Regions from separate parts of the Vibrio cidicii genome, predicted to be linked through region 4. Evidence: predicted binding sites of a transcription regulator. Region 4 holds the regulator's gene; each other region holds the start of a gene.
What was found. The regulator PurR, encoded in region 4, represses purine synthesis genes. The targets are predictions, from matches to a motif close to TNANGNAAACGTTTNCNTNA.

Region 1 (5,143 bases), 1.5 Mb from region 4:
TATAGCGGCCACTTTGCTCTGCAAGCGTAATTTCTTTTTTTAATTTATTGGCTAGTTTTCTGTCCACTAACTCTGTACCCGTTGCAATTACTTGACTTTCGAGAGAGCTTCGCACAATTGAACGAATTTTATCATTCGCGACATCTTTAAACTCCATTTCAACGGGAAGGATAATGACTTTTCTATCGTCACTATTTTTTGTCGGAACTTCCGCATTGGCAATTGGAACCGATGTATCTGGTGTGCATATAGGTGTAGGACCTGTGGATATACAACCAGAAAGTAATAGTGAAACAGCCAAGGCCACTGACGTTTTATTTAGCATTTTAGACAACTCCATATTGTTTATAATGATTGATTTATCGGTTATTTAAATCCGAGAAAAGCCCATATCCCTTGTTTTGCCATCAGGTTGGCGAAATGCCGTTCGGCCCCTTGATTTGAAAGAGAGTAACCAGAGAGTGAGTTTCCACTCGAAATAATTTCGTTACTGGCAATTACATTCCCTTGACGGTTAAGCAACTTTAGTGTTGTGAAACGCGTGGAAATATACGCATCATCGACCTTGCTTTGTTTCAGATCTGATTGCAGTTTTAGTACATGGGTCACCAAAGAAGAGGCCGATTGGCTGGTTTTTATGCGTTGCGCAGAAAGCTCTGTAGCAATCATTTGAGCCATTTTTTGTTCACGTTTATTTGCATCTACGTGAATCACCAAAGAAGATTGAACCCCAGATAATTGACTGACGAATAGGCTAACATTAGGGGATGGTGGCGCTGGTTGTTGCGTGAGAGAGCGCAACATCGCCTGGCGTATGGTAACTTCATCAGCTTCTTTTACTGCTAAATGATGTGCCAACCACCATAGTAAAGGATCTTGATACTGGAGTTGTTCTAAACGCTCTTTTGCACGTTGTTCACGTTGCCGAATATCGGCATTTAGCTGAGCTATTACGTTATCCTTACTGATCTGAGCTTCTACAAAGTAAGCAACATCGTTTTTCTCTATTTTTTGATAGTCGATGCCAGTAAAGGTGACATTAGCTGTCTTGCTGTTGATTTTATTGTCGATCAGTGAACTGCTGGAAGATTGTTGTTGTCTAGTCTGCGCGACCTCATGTGAGGAAAAAGAAGCCTCAATTTGCGTCCAAAGTTGGGCGTTGATTTGATTTAGAGCAACCTGCTTTGCTTGTTCTAAAGTCCGTCCTTCTCCTAAGCCAACTAAAGCATCATGTTGGTTGGTCTCAGGTTGTTGATACCATGACGGGGGAGTAGTGTTTTGGCAAGCTGCTAAGGCAAAAGTGACCAGCAGTATCGCCTTATGATACATGTGATTCATTATGATTTTTTATAGCCAACTATACGGATTGCTATAAATAATATAATTAATGATGCATTGAGCAAATGCAATTGGCCGCACAGTGTCTATTTTCGCTGCTTATGTCACATTATGTAAGAAAGAGTGTAGATTCTTAGCTCTAATCTATTAAGTGTCCCTGCTTACTATCCGATATGCGCAGCGGCGCTGGCCTTCGATAATGTGTTCTGTGCGCTCAATATGGCAGTGTTCACCGAGCAGTTTTTGAAAAACGTTGAATTCAGATTGGCATAGGGCTGGGCAGCGGGTGGCGGCTCGGCAGATGGGGCAATGATTTTCGCTCAAAAGAAAGCCTTCATCGGTTTGCTCAAGCTCGGCCATATAGCCTTCTTCTTCGCGTATTTCCGTGAGCTTTTGCAGCTTGCTGTGCAGATCGCCGCAAGCGGCCAAGGCTTTTTGATACTGGATAAAAGTGCGATGCTCTCGCTCAGCGGCGACTTTGGCTAAACCGTCAGAGCCAAACAAGCTCTCGACCACGTCGATCATCTGAATGGTCAGTTCACTGTGGCGATCGGCAAACTGCTCGTGTCCTTTGAGTGTGAGAGACCAGTGCCGAGTCGGGCGGCCTACTTTGACTTTGACATCGTGAAAGCTGACGATGCCCGCCTCTTCCAACCCTTGCAAATGTTGCCTGGCCCCCATGGTGGTCATGCCAAACTCTTCTGCCAGTTGCTTGGCGGTCACCGAGCCATCTCGCTTAATCGACTGGAGTATCCTGTCTATCGTTTTCATCTTGGCCTACAGACGCTCGTATCCTGAATGGTGCTTAAGTACAAATATTATGCGTCATAGGTTTAGTAAATAAAAGGGTTGATAAAGAGCAGTGGGTAAGAGTAAGAGCGGTTCTAGGGAAAGCAGGTTACGAGGTTTCTAGATTACTAGGTTGCTAGGTGCTAGGTTTCTAGGTTTTGCTCTTCCTAGTACCTAGTACCTGCTCTTCCTCGCCCCTGCTCTTCCTTTAAAGAATAATCTGCTTGATCTCGTCGTCTTTGCGCTCTAGGTAGTGGGTCGATTTGATCCGGCGGATGGTGCGGCAGCGGCCACGAATCAATAAGGTTTCCGTGGTGGCAATATTGCCTTTGCGGCTGATGCCTTCAAGCAGATCGCCTTTGGTGATGCCCGTGGCGGAGAAAATGACGTTGTCGCTGCGCGCCATGTCATCCAACTTCAACACTTTATTCGCTTCGACGCCCATTTCGGCGCAGCGCTCCAGTTCGAAAGCGGCAAAGCGGCGGTTTTCTTCAGTATCGCCTTTTACGATATTTCGTGCCAATAGGCGGCCCTGCATATCGCCATCCAGCGCGCGAATCACCGCAGCAGACACGACGCCCTCTGGCGCTCCGCCGATGCAGTACATCACATCCACTTCGCTATCTGGCATGCAAGTTAAGATAGACGCGGCGACATCACCATCGGGCACGGCAAACACGCGCACGCCCATTTGCTGCATTTCCGCGATAACGGCATCATGGCGTGGTTTGGCGAGTGTAATGACCACTAAGGTGTCGAGGGTTTTGCCTAGCGCTTTGGCGATGTTTTCTAAGTTTTCTTTTACTGGCTTGTTGAGGTCGATCACGCCTTTGGCGTCAGGGCCGACCACCAGCTTTTCCATATACATGTCGGGCGCTTTAAGGAAGCTACCTTTCTCACCTGCCGCTAAAACCGCCAAAGCATTCGACTGTCCCATGGCGGTCATGCGTGTACCTTCGATCGGGTCGACGGCAATATCGACTTCATCGCCGCCTAAGCCAACGTTTTCGCCAATGTAGAGCATAGGTGCGTCGTCGATTTCGCCTTCGCCAATCACGATTTCGCCACTGATTTCGGTTTTGTTTAGCAAAGTGCGCATCACTTCAACTGCGGCGCCATCGGCGGCATTTTTGTCACCACGGCCAAGCCATTTATACCCCGCCAGAGCGGCGCCTTCTGTCACGCGGGAAAATGCCATTGCTAAATCGCGTTTCATGTTGTCTCCAAAAGTCATAATCGAAGGAAGAGAAAAATTGGCGGCGATTCTAGCATAAAAAACAGGGAAAACGTTTGCGGGGATCAAAAAAGAGGGGAAGTTACGAGGTTGCTAGGAAAAGCAGGTTGCTAGGGACTAGGAAAAGAAGGTGCTAGGAAGAGCAGGAAGAGCAGGAAGAGCAGGAAGAGCAGGGAAGAGCGGTCCTGTGGTCCTCGAAAAGCGGTCCTAGGAATGGCAAGAGCGGCCCTGGTTCCTGGGCGAGAAAGGCGAAGGGCGGAGAAAAGCAGGTTGCTAGGAAAAGCAGGTGCTAGGGACTAGGATTTCCCAGGACCCAGGACCTTCTCTTCCGCTTTTTCTTTTCCTAGCAATCTAGTCCCTAGAAAACTCGTCCCTTCTTTTTCCGCTCTTGCCTTTCCTAGAACCTAGTCCTTTTCAATCCGCTTTATTCTACATCTTCCATTTTACCCAGTAGAGCGCGGATGCGTTCTTGCCACTGAGCGTGCTCTTGTTGAGCTTGTTGAGATTTTTGTTCAAGCTCTGCTTGTTGAGCGCGCAGTTGGTCGGCTTCGTTAGCCAGTTTCGCTTTATCTTCTTTTAGCTCTTCGACTTCCATTTGCAAAAGTGCGATGGTATCAACAGCGGTCTGAATTTTTGCTTCCAGTTTTTCTAATACTTCAAAAGACATTTTGGCCTACCTATTTTATTCGGTTCAATGAGCGCAGCCCATGCTGCGGCTCTCTCTATTAGCCTCATTCTACTCAGCACAAGGCATAGAAACACCTGCTATGTTGGAAAATTTGCATCATTTGCCTAAAAAAACAGCGCATTGAGGCAATGCGCTGACTTTTTCTCAAATTTTAAGCGCGTGAAACGTGCTTTCCCGCACTTTTCTCTCGCCTAGAGTGTCGTAATTAGAGCTCAGGCTCTTCAAAATCGGCGCTAAGTGGCTCTTGCGAAAGGATGATGCCAGTGCTGTCGGCGTAGAGGTAATCTTCCGGTAAGAAGGTGACGCCACCGAAGTTGACGGGAATATCAACTTCGCCAATGCCTTGCGCAGACGCGCCGACCGGAATTGAGGCTAGCGCTTGAATGCCGATATTCATATCTTCCAGCTCGTCAATTTCCCGCACGCTGCCGTAGACAACAATGCCTTCCCACTCGTTTTCTTCTGCTATGGTGGCAATTTCTGCATCGACGAGTGCGCGGCGTAATGAGCCACCGCCATCGACCAGCAGCACACGTCCAACACCATCTTGTTCCAGCGTCTCACGAATCAGCGAGTTATCTTCGAAGCATTTTACAGTGGTGATTTGTCCGGCAAATGAGGCACGCCCACCGAAGTTGCTGAACATCGGCTCGACCACATCCACTTGATCCAGATAGATATCACATAGGGCAGAGGTGTTGTATTCCATAGCATACCTTCTTCGGTAAATGAATTTTCTCTTGAGTATATCTGTGCATTAAGTCAATGCAATGACAATTAGTGATTAACTAACAAGAGTTTGAGCTATCACAACTGTTGCAAACAAAATATTGGTAACTAATGAGCACTTCACCACCACGGGCATCATAGGGGCAATTTGAGCAGGTTGATGCGTCAGCCACACTGCTTTTCCGTGATTAATGACCAGTAACAAGCTGAAAAGAAAAGGAAAGCTGATCCACATTGGTTTGCCTTGCAACAGCAAGTAAATGGCAAACGCCAGCACTGCACCGCCGAGTAATACGAAATGATATTGCTTGGCTTTGCGCTGACCAAGGCGCACTGCAACCGTACGTTTTCCGCACGCAGCGTCG
Region 2 (5,143 bases), on a different replicon from region 4:
CTAAGGTAGCTAGGTTTACATTGGCTCGGTCAATAGGAAAAGTATATGAAAACAAAGATGTTAGCTCTGCTGCTTTGTGCAACGCCACTGCTTTACGGTTGCGGTAGCGACGAAGTCGGTGATGTCTCTTTAGGCTTGTTTACCATGAAAGACATCAAACTCAATACGCTGGTGGATCCTTTGGTGCCTGGCGTAACTTGCCATATTGCGAGTATTGAGGCGGATTTTAGCTTGGCCGATCCCAGTGATAGCTCGATCGCATGCCGCCAAACTGGGGAAATCACACCCGAGATGATCGCTGCCATCGACAAATCCGATTCAGGCGAAGTGGTGTTTAAGAAATCAAAAAGTGTCTTCTTTAAGTCGATGAAGATTCGTCGCATTTTTGATGCCAAAAATCAAACCTTGATGTACGTTTCCTATTCCACCAAAGAGACTTCCGGCAGCTTTAAACATAGCTTATCGACGGTCCCACTTTGGGGAACAAAAGCTTATCAAGAGACTTCGACAAACAAGCAATAATCCGCACTTCTGCTGTTCATTTCTTCATCAGCCAGGGTAAATTGTAACAAAAAGGCGCTCGATTGCAAAAAAACGTGATATCATGCGCCTCTTTTTTTTCTCAGTTATTAACTAGCATGAAGTTTCCTGGTCAGCGTAAATCTAAACATTACTTCCCCACGAACGATCGAGATCCTCTGGTCAACGAACTAAAGGCCGCACCAAAAATGTTTCGCCCAACCGTGGTTGGCGTTGGACAGACTATTGTCGATATCGAAGCGCGTGTGGACGACGATTTCTTAGCCAAATACGAACTGAGCAAAGGACACTCGCTGGTTCTTGAAGAGAGCAAAGCGGATGCGTTGTACGAAGAGTTGATTAAACGCGGTTTAATCACCCATCAGTACCCAGGCGACACCATTGGTAACACGCTGCACAATTACTCTGTGCTGGCCGACAGCAAATCGGTGCTGTTGGGCGTGATGTCCAAAAACATCCAAGTCGGTTCTTACGCCTATCGCTATTTGTGCCGTACCTCGTCGCGAATGAACCTCAATCATTTACAAACCGTCGATGGGCCAATCGGCCGCTGCTATACCCTTATTTCTCAAGATGGCGAACGCACTTTTGCCATCAATGAAGGCCACATGAACCAGTTGGCACCAGAGAGCATTCCTGAAGAAGTATTTGAGAAAGCGTCAGCACTGGTCGTCTCCTCTTATTTAATGCGCGGCAAGCCCAAAGATCCGATGCCACAAGCGGTACAAAAAGCAATCGAATATGCGAAAAAGCACCAAGTGCCAGTGGTATTGACGCTCGGTACCAAATACGTAATCGAAGGCAATCCACAGTGGTGGCAAGAATACCTGCGTGACAACATTACTGTCGTGGCGATGAATGAAGAAGAAGGCTTTGCATTGACTGGCGAACGAGATCCTTTACAAGCAGCGGATAAAGCATTGCAGTGGGTTGATTTGGTTCTTTGTACTGCCGGCCCCGATGGTCTTTACATGGCGGGTTACACCGATGAAGATGCCAAGCGAGAAACCACGCATGATATCTACCCAGATAGTATCGAAGGTTTTAACCAGTATGAGTTTAGCCGTGCGATGCGACGCAGTGACTGTAAAGCGCCAATACGCGTTTACTCGCACATTGGCCCTTACCTTGGCGGGCCTGCGGAGATCAAAAATACCAATGGTGCTGGGGATGGCGCACTCTCGGCTTTACTGCATGATATGGCGGCCAACGCTTTTCACCAACGAAACGTGCCAAACTCAGTGAAACATCAGCATATTTGCCTGACGTACTCTTCTCTGTCACAAATTTGTAAATACGCCAACCGCGTGAGCTATGAAGTGCTTACCCAGCACTCTCCTCGCCTCTCACGAGCCCTTCCTGAAAGGGAAGACAGCTTGGAAGAAGCTTACTGGGATCGCTAGTAGGGACATTGAGCTAGATGGCTGCCAACCGGCAGCCTTTTATTTTTGATCTCGGCCAATATTTACCGAAATAATCTAGTTTGCTCTCAATCAGGTTAGATATACTGCTTTACTACTATATTTAGATCCGTATCATTCGCACGCAAACGTTTGCTTTGGCGAAATCAAAAGGTTCAGCATGCTTTCAGATATCGATATTTGTCGCTCGACACCACTCCTTTCCATAGACAAAATTGCTCAACAGGCTGGCTTACTGCCAGATGAATTTGAGACTCACGGTAAATACAAAGCAAAAGTATCGGCAAAATGCGTCTCTCGCTTAGCGGACAAACCCAACGGCAAGCTGGTTTTAGTCACGGCGATCACACCGACACCTCTAGGCGAAGGGAAAACAGTCACGACCATTGGTCTTGCGCAGGGTTTACGCGCACTTGAACAATCGGTCATGGCGTGTATTCGCCAACCTTCCATGGGGCCAGTCTTTGGTGTCAAGGGTGGCGCTGCTGGCGGCGGTTATTCACAAGTTGCACCGATGGACGAACTCAACTTGCATTTGACCGGGGATATTCATGCGGTTACTGCGGCGCATAATTTAGCCGCTGCCGCTATTGATGCCCGAATTTATCATGAACAGCGCGAAGGTTATGCGGCGTTTGAAGCTCGCACGGGCTTAACGGCACTGCGCATTGACTCGAATCGGGTGGTGTGGAAGCGCGTGATGGATCACAACGATCGTGCGCTGCGCAAAGTTCTTGTCGGTTTGAATGACGAGGGCAAAATTATTAATGGGTTTGAACGAGAAGAAGGTTTTGATATTTCTGCGGCGTCAGAGTTAATGGCCATCCTCGCTTTATCCAAGAATTTGCAAGATATGCGCACGCGGATCGGTAAAGTGGTTTTGGCGTACGATCTCGATGGCGCACCAGTGAGTGCCGAGCAACTGCAAGTGGCTGGAGCGATGACGGTCACCTTAAAAGAGGCGATCAAGCCAACGTTAATGCAGACTCTTGAGGGAGTGCCTACACTGATCCATTCAGGCCCGTTTGCTAATATCGCACATGGTAACTCCTCGATCATTGCTGATGAGATCGCATTAAAACTTTCCAGTTACGTTGTCACGGAAGCGGGGTTCGGTTCCGACATGGGGCTTGAAAAAGCGTGCAACATCAAATCTTCCACGTCGCATAAAGCGCCAGACTGTGTGGTGATTGTCGCCACGTTAAGAGGCCTGAAAGCCAACTCAGGACTATACGATTTGCGGCCGGGCATGTCTTTACCAGATTCCCTTTTTACCTGTGACGCCAAAGCCCTAGAAGCTGGTTTCAGCAACCTAAAATGGCACATAGACAATGTGCAAAAATATGGCTTACCTGTGGTGGTTGCGATTAACCGCTTTCCACAAGACAGTGACGAAGAGCTTTCACAGCTTGTCGAATGGGTACGGAAATTATCTCTGAATGTACGAGTAGCGGTGAGTGAAGGTTTTGCCAAAGGTGGTAAAGGAATGGAAGCTGTCGCCCGTGAGGTTATTGAAGCGTGTGCAGAACCGGCTAATTTTCGCTCGCTCTATCAACCTCAGCAAAGTTTGCAAGAGAAAATCACGACCGTATGTTGCAAAGGGTATGGCAGCGGCGAAGTGGAGTTCACTCCTTTGGCGCAGCAGCAACTGTCTCTATACCAAGAACTTGGCTTTGGCACGCTCGCGGTTTGTATGGCGAAGACGCCGCTCTCTATCTCTTCCGACTCATCATTAAAAGGCGCACCCAGTGGCTTTCCCATCACCATACGTGAAGTGAAGCTCTGCGCTGGTGCAGGTTTCATCTATGCTCTGACCGGCAATGTAATGACCATGCCAGGGTTGCCAGACAAACCAGCGTTTATGCAGTTGGATATCAACGAGAATGGTGAGATTGTCGGCTTAAGTTAAACTCTCCAAACAACTACTTAAACCTACACATTTACAGTGTAAATAGGCACCAAGCTGGCTTGATGCCTATTTAACCTCTGCTAATTTAATTTAAATATCAGTGATTTATAATTCATGGACATTAGTTTTAAACGCTTGAACATCCAAGCGCATCAAAGGATCGACTTTCCAAGATACTTTTAATCTCCGCTGCGCGTGACAGCACTTGCTTTGGTGAACAAAGATCAACAAAATCGACCCGATGCCCATTTATCGTGCAAAAACACTTAATGAATGCATGTTTTTTGTGCAGAATCATAGATTATCTAACAAAAAGCTGAGCTTTTTGGGGCGATTAAATTGTGGCGTAATTCTTGTACTAATCTGATTAGGGATGCACTAATTCAGGGAGAAAATATATGCAAGATATCCTCGCTGTGATACTTGCCGGCGGTGTGGGATCGCGTTTGAGTCCGTTAACCGACAATCGGGCCAAACCAGCCGTACCGTTTGGTGGAAAATATCGCATTATTGATTTTACGCTGACCAACTGCCTTCATTCCGGTCTGCGTAAAATTCTGGTGCTGACGCAGTATAAGTCTCACTCTTTACACAAACATTTGCGCGACGGTTGGTCGATTTTTAATCCCGAACTTGGGGAATACATCACGGCCGTCCCACCACAAATGCGCAAAGGCGGCAAATGGTATGAAGGCACTGCCGATGCGATTTATCACAACCTTTGGTTGCTAAACCGAAATGACGCAAAACATGTTGTTGTCCTTTCAGGCGATCACATCTACCGAATGGACTATGCCGCGATGGTTGAAGAGCATTTGGCCAATCAAGCCAAATTAACCGTTGCTTGTATGGATGTTGCCTGTAACGAAGCGTCCGCGTTTGGTGTTATGGGGGTTGATGATCAAAACCGTGTTCACTCATTTATTGAAAAGCCAGAAAATCCACCACATATGCCCGGCAATGAAAATCGTAGTCTCGTGTCCATGGGCATCTACGTATTTGAAATGGAAACGCTAAAAAATGTTCTGTTGCAGGATGCTGAGAATGAACAATCATCGCATGACTTCGGTAAGGACATCATCCCTAAACTGATTGAAACCGAAGGGGTTTATGCGTATCAGTTCTGCGGAGCAAAAGGGCGAGTTGATCGCGACTGCTACTGGCGAGATGTCGGGACGATTGACTCTTTCTATCAAGCCAATATGGACCTGTTAGAACCCATTCCACCAATGAATCTTTACCAGAAAAACTGGGCGATAAGAACCTATGAACC
Region 3 (5,143 bases), 420 kb from region 4:
ACTGGCTCTGCATACGAGAGCGCCATGTCCCAAGGTTGTTCAATCCATGTATCTTGTGCAATATCAACAACGTAGTCATCGAGCAGCGCTTTGCCTGATGGCTTGGCACACACAGCAATCAATTTCGCTTTTGGATACATTTCACGCAACTTACGCGCCGTGTCACCACTGTCGACCAAATCTTCAACGATCAAATAACCTTCACCATCGCCCTCAGGCGCTTTGATGACGGTCATGTCACGTTGGTGATCATGATCGTAGCTAGAGATGCAAATCGTGTCGACGTAGCGAATACCCAACTCACGTGCCAAGATAGCACCAGGAACCAAACCACCGCGACTCACGGCCCAGATACCTTTCCACTGCTCTGCTGGCATTTGTTGCTCAGCCAGTTTGCGGCAGTAAGTTTGCATGGCATCCCAAGTAATAACGAATTTGTTGCTCATTGTAATAACCTAATTATTTGAAAATCTGTTGCCCCAAACGGTTTTCGGGCTCTCATAATGATGAGAGCCCGAAAAGTAATAGAATGTCTGGGTTTCGAGCTGCGCAAACGATTATTCTACCGGAACGCAGCAGCAAAAGCTATTAAGCGAAAAGATACTTAACGATAAAGATCGCCGCCATCACCCAGACACTTAAAGAAACATCGCGCCCCTTACCACTGAACAGCTTAATGGCCGCGTAAGCAATAAAGCCAAGCGAAATGCCTTCTGCGATAGAGAACGTGAGAGGCATGAGCAAACAGGTTACTACCACTGGTGCCGCTTCGGTAAGGTCGCGCCAATCAATGCTCACTAGGCCCGAAAGCATCAAGATTGCTACATAGAAAAGAGCACCCGAGGTGGCATAAGCTGGGATCATGCCTGCAAGAGGAGAGAAGAACAGTGCTAAGAGGAACAGCACGCCCACAACGACCGCAGTCAAACCAGTACGACCACCTGCCGCTACACCAGCCACACTCTCAATGTAAGAGGTTGTGTTGGAAGTACCCAACAGAGCACCAACCGAAGTTGCCGTCGAGTCCGCAAGTAGTGCTTTGTTTAGACGTGGGATTTTGCCGTCTTCTTTGATCAGTTCCGCTTTAGTTGCTACACCGACTAAGGTGCCAGCAGTGTCAAACAGGTCAACGAAAAGGAAAGCAAACACAACCGAAATCATGCCAACTTCAAATACCGCGGAGAAATCTAGCTGTAAGAACGTCGGAGCAATACTTGGTGGCGTTGACATCACACCCGCCCATTGCACGTCACCAAAAACCAGACCTAATCCGGTTACCGCAAGAATAGCGATCATTACGGCACCTTTGACGCCGCGATGCACCAAAGCGATAGTGAGGAAGAAACCGATAGAAGCTAGAACCGGAGCCAGCGAAGTAATGTGGCCAATTGACACCAAGGTGGCTGGGTTATCAACGACAATGCCCGCATTCTTGAGCGCGATAAAGGCTAGAAATAAACCGATACCCGCAGAGATACCCGTTCTCAGTGCATGTGGAATGGAGTTAATGATCCACTCACGGATCTTAAAGATACTTAACAAGATGAACAGCACACCAGATACAAACACCGCCGCTAGAGCGACTTGCCAAGTGTAGCCCATCCCCAACACTACTGCGTAAGTAAAGAAGGCATTCAGGCCCATGCCTGGTGCTTGTGCGATCGGGTAATTAGCCCACAGGCCCATAATGAAACAACCAATCGCCGCAGCAAGACAGGTTGCAACGAATACCGCTCCACGATCCATTCCCGCATCGGCAAGAATCGCTGGGTTAACAAAAATGATGTAAGCCATCGTTAGAAAGGTGGTCACACCTGCGATGATCTCAGTGCGCACATTGGTGCCATTTTCACTGAGTTTAAATAGCCTTTCGAGCATAATCGAATCCTGTAAGGGTAAAAAGTAAACGGTTGCGTAATCGATTGGCTGCCGATTATAAAGTTATCAAATAACAAATTCCAGATAGATTTTTTACTCGAATCGAGATTTCACTGGCTTCAAAGACAGAAAAAGTAAATCAAACGATAGGTAATGATATTTTTCTTTATAAAACAATAAGAAAAAACAACAGCTTTAAGAATTGTGTTGTGGAAAAAATCGACAATGTCATAAACTTTCAATAAATAAATCGACCGCTTTGCCGTTTTTGCATTACAAAAATGCGGTCAAACAGACCAAATGCAGTCAATAAAATGCATAGAGGAGAAATCGACGCGGGAGAAAATGCAGACATAAAAAAACGCCACTCAACAAGAGTGGCGGTAGAATCATGTCAGCGCTATTACTGAAAGAAAATTCCAATTTATAGGGGTGAACAAACTGTTCAGGGTCACATGCCGTTGGTTAACTGGATTATTTGTAACCAAAGCTTGTTGGGTAAGCAAAGTTGCTGGTGTAAACCGAGTGGTTGGACCAAAACATTGCAGAAGCTAAACCTTTCATAACTATCACCTTTACTAAATCAATAAGACATGTTTGATTTCTCGGTTCCTTGGAGGCGATAAAACGGACTCATCCTTTGAGCATTTCTTTCTTCGCTTAAGAAGTTGGTTATAAATATACCACTAAGAAATTTTATTACAAGTTTTTTAGTGACTTTTATCACATAAATTTCATTTATTGACTATCATCAATTTTTTAACGTAATTAAATTACAAAAATATCATTCAGCACTTTGCATAACGAAAAGAAGCCACAAAACGTACACAAATAGACAGGTGAACGTTCACAGAATGTGACACTCTCGTTGTAAGCGCATCATCAACGCAACTACTCGCCATACTCTGCTAGTGGTATGCTTGCTGCTGATTTATTATCAGCAGGCTGGGCATTTATGTGCAGAAATCGGTCTGCTGCAGTACGCCTTCTGGCAAATAATATGTAAAGGAGTCATCCGTGTCTGAATTCCATTCTGAAATCAGTAGTCTGTCCCCCACTCCCCTTTGGCAGTTTTTCGACAAAATTTGTTCTATCCCTCATCCATCTAAACATGAAGAAGCGCTCGCGCAGTACATAGTGACTTGGGCAACGGAGCAAGGTTTAGAAGTTCGCCGTGATCCAACGGGCAATGTATTTATTAAAAAACCAGCCACCGCGGGTATGGAAAATAAAAAAGGTGTTGTGCTGCAAGCACACATCGATATGGTTCCACAGAAGAATGAAGACACCGATCATGACTTTACCCGCGATCCTATCCAGCCATACATTGATGGTGAATGGGTAACCGCAAAAGGAACCACGCTTGGCGCAGATAACGGCATCGGTATGGCATCTTGCCTGGCTGTATTGGCATCAAGCGAGATCAAACACGGCCCAATTGAAGTACTGCTAACCATTGATGAAGAAGCGGGCATGACTGGCGCATTCGGCCTTGAAGCAGGTTGGTTGGAAGGTGAGATTCTACTCAATACCGACTCAGAGCAAGAAGGCGAAGTCTACATGGGCTGTGCAGGTGGCATTAATGCAGAGCTGTTGTTTGATATCCAACGTGAAGCGCTACCACAAGGTTATGTTGCCCGCCAACTTATCCTTAAAGGGCTCAAAGGCGGCCACTCAGGCTGTGATATTCACACAGGTCGTGGCAACGCCAACAAACTGATGGCACGCTTTTTAGCTGGCCATGCCAATGAACTCGACATGCGTCTGATTGAGTTCCGTGGTGGTAGCTTAAGAAATGCCATCCCTCGCGAGGCTTTTGTCACCGTTGCGCTGCCTGAGGAAAACCTCAGCAAACTGGCCGAACTGTTTGAGTTTTACACTGAGCTGCTCAAATCTGAGCTCGGTAAAGTCGAAACCAATTTGGTGACCTTTAATCAAGAAGCATCCAGTGACGCACAAGTGTTGGTGATGGCCGATCAACAGCGTTTGATTGCCGCGCTCAACGCTTGTCCAAATGGCGTAATGCGCATGAGTGATGAGATTGAAGGCGTAGTTGAAACATCGCTCAATGTCGGTGTGATCAAAACCGATGAGAATGAAGTAAGCGTGTTGTGTCTGGTTCGCTCACTGATCGATTCAGGCCGTACTCAAGTGGAAAGCATGCTGAAATCAGTGGCAGAGCTTGCCGGAGCACGTATTGAACTTTCTGGCGCGTACCCAGGTTGGAAGCCAGACGCCGATTCTGAAATCATGGCTATCTTCCGTGACATGTACCAAGGCATTTACGGCCACAAGCCGAACATCATGGTAATCCACGCAGGTTTGGAATGTGGTCTGTTTAAAAAACCTTACCCTCACATGGACATGGTTTCTTTCGGTCCAACGATTAAGTTCCCTCATTCACCCGATGAGAAAGTGAAGATTGATACCGTCCAACTTTACTGGGATCAAATGGTTGCTTTACTAGAAGCCATTCCAGAGAAAGCATAAAACGCAAACCAACGGGCGAGAACCTAACGCCCGTTGGTTATTTGCTGGCTAAGAACAAACTCAACTTCGAGCGTAAGCCGCTAACTCATCCATAGATGTTTGCGCAACCATCTTACCATTGATGTAGTAAGTCACAGATTCTCCATCACGAATGCCTGTCAACGTCGCTTTTTCACCGTTATTGTAAGTGATGTCCATTTGTACCGTATTCTCATCGATTGGCTGCATCGTGCCTTGCTCAATCGAGCGGTGCTTTGTCAATGGAGCAATCGGAGCTGTTTTTAGCGAGTCATCCAACTGGTGATTAACATCGATGTAGGTATCCATTTTTGTATCAAAAATATGAGGCTTACCATTGAGTGGGTTTTTACCCGTCCAGAATTCAAGGGAGTTGAACACGATGTAATCGGCTGCAACAGCCAAACCGTACACTGGTGCCAACAACATATTTAGACCACCACGAGCATAACGATTATCAACAGCTTTTAAATTGAACCCCATAACGTAACCCGTTACTGCATTGCTACCTACACAGCCAGACAATGCCATTGCTGCTACTGACAATGTCACCACTTTAGTGATCGTCTTTTTCATATTTACCTCGAGTTGTCATTTGAAGAACAGAAATTGGGGGCGCATATTAGCGCATGTAAAAACCTTCATCAAAGTAAGAAAATCTCATGCTCGTAGAGCAATGTAAAAAATATATTTCTTATATAACAATGATATATATTTAATCCTTAGGGATTAACCAAGAAAATTCCATGTAAGCTCC
Region 4 (5,143 bases):
CCAAATCGATGGCTTGGTTGTTCAATACCTCACGCATTTCTGCTCCACTTTCTGCTTCACTGACGGTATATCCTTCATTTTGGAAGTAACCCACCAATTTAGCTCGTGTCACTACATCATCTTCTACGACTAATACGTGATAGCTCATTTACACCACTTTCTGTCATTCTTGTCTACGCCGATTTATTCTATTCATAAATAGTCACATTTCTAGCGTCACATCAAAGTTAACCCAACAATCTCAGGTTTTATTGATTCAAGACAAGCTTATTTTTTGCCCATTTACAAGGTGACATATAATTAAATAACCCATTAATAATTAGGGCGACCGCTGTTCATTTTTATTGGTTAGACTAATCAGAGAAGCCTTGAGGAGCAGGAATAAAATGCAAGAAATCAAAACCTTTAATGAAAAACGTGCCGAAATTTACTGGTGGTTTTCGAGTCTTTTTGCCAAAGAGTTAAACCAAGTCGAACTGGACAAATATCACAGCGCAGAAATTCGCTCATTTCTTTCTGATTTAGCCGAAAATGACCGTTTGCGGATTGAAGCGCAGCAACTGGTGGAAACACTGAATAAACTGCTTGACCGTCAAGATGCTCAACTTGAACTGGCCGCAGACTTTTGCGACCTTTTTCTGAAAAGCGCAAAACATGGCGCTTTGCCTTACGCTTCTATCTATCTCGATCAATCCGGGTTACTCAACGCTGAACCTGCCAGAATAATGGAAAAACTGATGACAGATCACGGCGTAAAAGTGAGCGAAAATATCAATGAACCTGCGGATCACCTCGCTATTCAACTGGACTTTTTAGGCCATCTAATTATCCGCTCGAATGAGCTGGAACAAGAGCGCCATATGGAAACCGCACTTGCCGAGCAGCAGCAGTTTATTGAAAGCATGCTGCTTTCTTGGCTGCCGCAATTTTACCAGCAGTGTATTCAACACGACCAATTTGGCTTCTATGCCAGTGTCGCAAAACTATTAATTGCATTTTGTAAACTGGACAGTGACTATTTACTTAGATAATAATTACAGGCTTATCAATAGAGCAATCACTCGAGTGAAGCTTAACCAATAAAGTGTGAACACGGATACAATATTCGCGTGCTGAGCTGGTTGCCTGCTGACGTATCTCGATATAAAATTGAGACCGCAAACGATAAAATATGAATTTAATGCAAACCGCTGAAAAACAGCGGTTTTTGTGTTTTTTTAGCTAAGCTGCTGCTTTTCTTGGGTCTCTTTCCATGTTCAAGACCGATGCAAAGAAAGGTAGCAAGAGCGTTACCCGGCCAACTATTCCCGCGGTAACCTTGGACAGGACAAGACTATGGCCACAATTAAAGATGTCGCACGTTTAGCCGGCGTATCAACCACGACCGTTTCACACGTGATCAACAAAACCCGCTTTGTTGCAGAAGCAACTCAAGAAAAAGTAATGAAAGCGGTGGATGAGCTCAACTACGCGCCCAGCGCCGTCGCACGCAGTTTGAAATGCAATACAACTCGCACCATTGGCATGCTGGTTACTCAGTCAACTAACCTCTTTTTCTCTGAAGTGATTGATGGCGTAGAAAGCTACTGCTACCGCCAAGGTTATACCTTGATTCTATGTAATACCGGTGGCATCTATGAAAAGCAGCGCGACTATATCCGTATGCTGGCAGAAAAGCGCGTCGACGGTATCTTGGTGATGTGTTCAGATCTGACCGAAGAACTGCGTGAAATGCTCGATAGACACGCCGATATTCCAAAAGTAATCATGGACTGGGGTCCAATTAGCTCACAAGCCGACAAGATCATCGATAACTCGGAAGAAGGTGGCTATCTCGCAACCAAGTACCTGATTGATAACGGTCACAGCAAGATTGCCTGCTTGAGCGGTCATTTTGAAAAAGCGGCGTGTCAGGAGCGAATTCTTGGCTTTAAACGCGCAATGGCAGAAGCGAACCTAGCGGTCAACGAAGATTGGATCTTAGAAGGTAATTTTGAATGTGACACTGCAGTACTGGTCGCCGATAAGATTGCCTCTTGGGACGATCGCCCAACCGCGATTTTCTGCTTTAACGACACTATGGCACTTGGTCTAATGAGCCGTTTACAACAACTCGACATTCGTATTCCCGACGACATATCAGTGATCGGTTACGACAACATAGAACTGGCCGAGTACTTTTCTCCACCGCTTACCACGATTCACCAGCCAAAGCGCCGTGTGGGTAAAAATGCATTTGAAATTCTCCTAGAACGCATTAAAGACAAGGAGCACGATAAACGCATTTTTGAGATGCATCCAGAAATCGTTATCCGCGACACAGTTAAAAAACTGAACTGAGAATGTTAAAAAACAGACGCCATTTCGGCGTCTGTTTTTTGTGTCAAAACAAAATCATTATTGTGACAAATAACCAGATACTGTCGCACACGAGTTTTTCCTCATTTCCCGCAAACTATTACCTGAACCAAGATCACACTTTCAATCCTAAAATGTGATGTTAGTCCAATAGAAATCGTATCCTTTAGCTGTCACGCACAGGGCAAACCATCTGAAAGGGTGGGACGCAAAGCCTCCGGCCTAAACCAAATACTGTTTTGGTAGGTAGCGGGGTTCCCGATGGCAAAAATGCATTACATTAAGTTGACTCTCTAATGACATCTTGTATGCATTGGTTTGCTAATCTCTCGGACCTGATTTATGGGTGGCGTAATTGTAATTACACCGAGATAACACATCATGGATAAACCGATACTCAAAGATTCGATGAAGCTTTTTGAGCAACTTGGTGCGATAAAATCTCGCTCTATGTTTGGCGGATTCGGCCTTTTTGCAGATGAGACCATGTTTGCATTGGTCGTCAAAGATCAGCTCCATATTCGCGCGGATCAAAATACAACCTCATTGTTCGAAAAACAGGGCCTTAGGCCTTATGTTTACAAAAAACGTGGCTTCCCTGTTGTTACCAAATACTACGCGGTAACCGATTCACTTTGGGACAACAAGACGGCATTGATGAGCGTCGCAAGACAAGCTTTGGACAGCGCCCGAAAAGAAAAAGAGCTTCAAGCTGTTGCCAAACCCGATCGTCTGAAAGATTTACCAAATCTAAGGCTGGCAACTGAGCGTATGCTGAAAAAAGCAGGTATTGAAACGGTTGAGCAGTTGGAAATTCAAGGCTCTGTTGGTGCTTATGAAGCGATCAAAAACACGCACAGTGGAAGTGTTAGCCTTGAACTATTGTGGGCGTTAGAAGGCGCTATCAATGGGACACACTGGAGCGTCATTCCTCAAAAGCGCCGAGATGAGCTAGTCAACAAGCTTTCCTCTTAAGCTTGAGTAAGTTTCTGAAAGCCACTTTCACAATGAAGTGGCTTTTTCTTTACTCGGCGTATTCAACGCTGTGCTTAGTTTTTTCGCTTTGTATGAAATTTTTTTGTGCTTTTTCCTGTCTTAGATTAAAGAATTTAACTTGGAAAATACGATGAACAAAAAACTGCTTTTTGGCCTTCTTTTAGTCAGTGTGATGGCTATTTTACTCTATCACTTTGCGCCCTACCTCACTTTAGAAAATGCCAAAGCTCAACAGCAATTACTTAGCAACTTTATCAGCCAACATTGGCTAACGGCCGCAATCACTTATTTTTTTCTATACGTTGCTCTGACTGCTTTTTCCATCCCCGGAGCCACTGTCGTTACCTTACTCGGTGCTGCTTTGTTCGGATTTTGGTTTAGTTTGTTGCTCGTCTCTTTCGCCAGTACCGTTGGGGCTACATTGGCATTTTTAAGCAGTCGATATTTGCTAAGAGAGTGGGTGCAAAAGAAATTTTCTGATAAGTTACAGGCCATTAATCAAGGTGTTGAGCGAGATGGTTCTTTCTATCTGCTATCACTTCGACTAATCCCCGTGTTTCCTTTTTTTCTAATCAACCTTCTGATGGGGCTCAGTAAAATGCCTGCCAGTCGCTTTTACTTAACCAGTCAAATTGGCATGCTACCCGGCACGGTTGTCTATCTAAACGCCGGAACACAAATCGCCGAGATCGATTCACTCTCCGGGATCGTTTCACCTGCCGTTTTGCTGTCGTTTCTATTACTTGGGCTTTTTCCTATGGTAGTGAAATGGTTGATGAACAAATATCGCCCTCAGTCTACTGTAGAGAGTGAACGGTAAAAGATGCGTGTATTTACTGCCAATTCTCCTGTTGAGGCACATATCGTCTGTCAACTATTGAGAAGTGAGAATATCGAGTGTGAGATACGGGGAGAGAATCTGTTCGGTTTAAAAGGTGAGCTACCTGCGACCAGTGAAAGCGACCCCTATATATGGATACATGAACCTCAGCAATACCAGGCAGCAATGAAAATCGTTAGCCAGTACTTGCACCAATCCTGCGTTTCTACTTATTGGTGCTGTTCAAATTGCGGTGAGGAAAATGAGGGGCAATTTGCTCTCTGCTGGTGTTGTGGCGAACCCGACACCAGCAGTTAAACACAGATTAAATTGGAATTTGTCTGCGAATAAAATTGATTGAATAGCGATTAAACTCTTCGGGGCGTTCGACATTGCAAACATGTCCACAGTCGCGGATCTCCAACAGTTCGCTCTGTTTATGAACTGCGACCATCTCTTTTACTGGCTTGATAAACATGTAATCCTTGTCGCCCATCAAATAGAGCGTCGGGATAGGCAGCTCTCTTTCTTTAAAGTAGCGCATCAGTGGGTTAACTTCTGCCGCTAGGATAAACCAGCGCTTGAACTCCTTTTGGCACAATTTTTTGGCCTCACGGATAAACAGGTGCCGAGATTCTTGTTGATTCCTTTGCGGCATCACGATATAGGCAAACAGTTTGTATAGCCACATGTAAGGAAGAATGTGTTTACCCACATTACCAAGTGACACCAAAAACTGCGAACGAGCGTCTAAGCGAGTAATCGCGCCACCAAGTACCATCGATTTCACACGTTCACTTGCCATCTCTGCAAGATTTCTAACAATAATGGTGCCAAGCGACATACCGACAAAATGAGCTGAGTGGATTTTCAGATGATCAAGCACCTGAAGGATATCGTGCGTCACCGCTTTAAACGTGTAGCGGCTACTCATCAGATTTTTAAACAACTGATTCGATTTTCCGTGTC

Region 1: glpX (class II fructose-bisphosphatase) is a predicted target of PurR. The motif match lies at 3,406-3,425, and genes of this name have one in related genera.
Region 2: EWA64_RS18835 (formate--tetrahydrofolate ligase) is a predicted target of PurR. The motif match lies at 2,082-2,101, and genes of this name have one in related genera.
Region 3: EWA64_RS12265 (NCS2 family permease) is a predicted target of PurR. The motif match lies at 1,899-1,918, and genes of this name have one in related genera.

What each region holds. Positions count from the first base shown of each region.
Region 1 covers NZ_CP035921.1:1,398,712-1,403,854, reverse strand. Annotated here, with positions in the region: gene EWA64_RS07375 (hypothetical protein) at 1-325, opposite strand, end outside; gene EWA64_RS07370 (LPP20 family lipoprotein) at 367-1,338, opposite strand; gene EWA64_RS07365 (helix-turn-helix transcriptional regulator) at 1,486-2,109, opposite strand; gene glpX (class II fructose-bisphosphatase) at 2,336-3,343, opposite strand; gene zapB (cell division protein ZapB) at 3,786-4,028, opposite strand; gene rraA (ribonuclease E activity regulator RraA) at 4,255-4,758, opposite strand; gene EWA64_RS07345 (1,4-dihydroxy-2-naphthoate polyprenyltransferase) at 4,834-5,143, opposite strand, start outside.
Region 2 covers NZ_CP035922.1:749,816-754,958, reverse strand. Annotated here, with positions in the region: gene EWA64_RS18845 (CreA family protein) at 46-522, shown strand; gene EWA64_RS18840 (inosine/guanosine kinase) at 639-1,943, shown strand; gene EWA64_RS18835 (formate--tetrahydrofolate ligase) at 2,122-3,870, shown strand; gene glgC (glucose-1-phosphate adenylyltransferase) at 4,269-5,143, shown strand, end outside.
Region 3 covers NZ_CP035921.1:2,452,202-2,457,344, reverse strand. Annotated here, with positions in the region: gene gpt (xanthine phosphoribosyltransferase) at 1-446, opposite strand, end outside; gene EWA64_RS12265 (NCS2 family permease) at 589-1,878, opposite strand; gene vcdP (small protein VcdP) at 2,353-2,442, opposite strand; gene EWA64_RS12260 (aminoacyl-histidine dipeptidase) at 2,896-4,368, shown strand; gene EWA64_RS12255 (DUF3332 domain-containing protein) at 4,429-4,962, opposite strand.
Region 4 covers NZ_CP035921.1:2,870,834-2,875,976, reverse strand. Annotated here, with positions in the region: gene torR (two-component system response regulator TorR) at 1-148, opposite strand, end outside; gene torD (molecular chaperone TorD) at 387-1,031, shown strand; gene purR (HTH-type transcriptional repressor PurR) at 1,336-2,340, shown strand; cyclic di-GMP riboswitch class I at 2,532-2,621, shown strand; gene EWA64_RS14130 (TfoX/Sxy family DNA transformation protein) at 2,740-3,333, shown strand; gene EWA64_RS14125 (TVP38/TMEM64 family protein) at 3,485-4,174, shown strand; gene EWA64_RS14120 (putative signal transducing protein) at 4,178-4,492, shown strand; gene EWA64_RS14115 (alpha/beta fold hydrolase) at 4,500-5,143, opposite strand, start outside.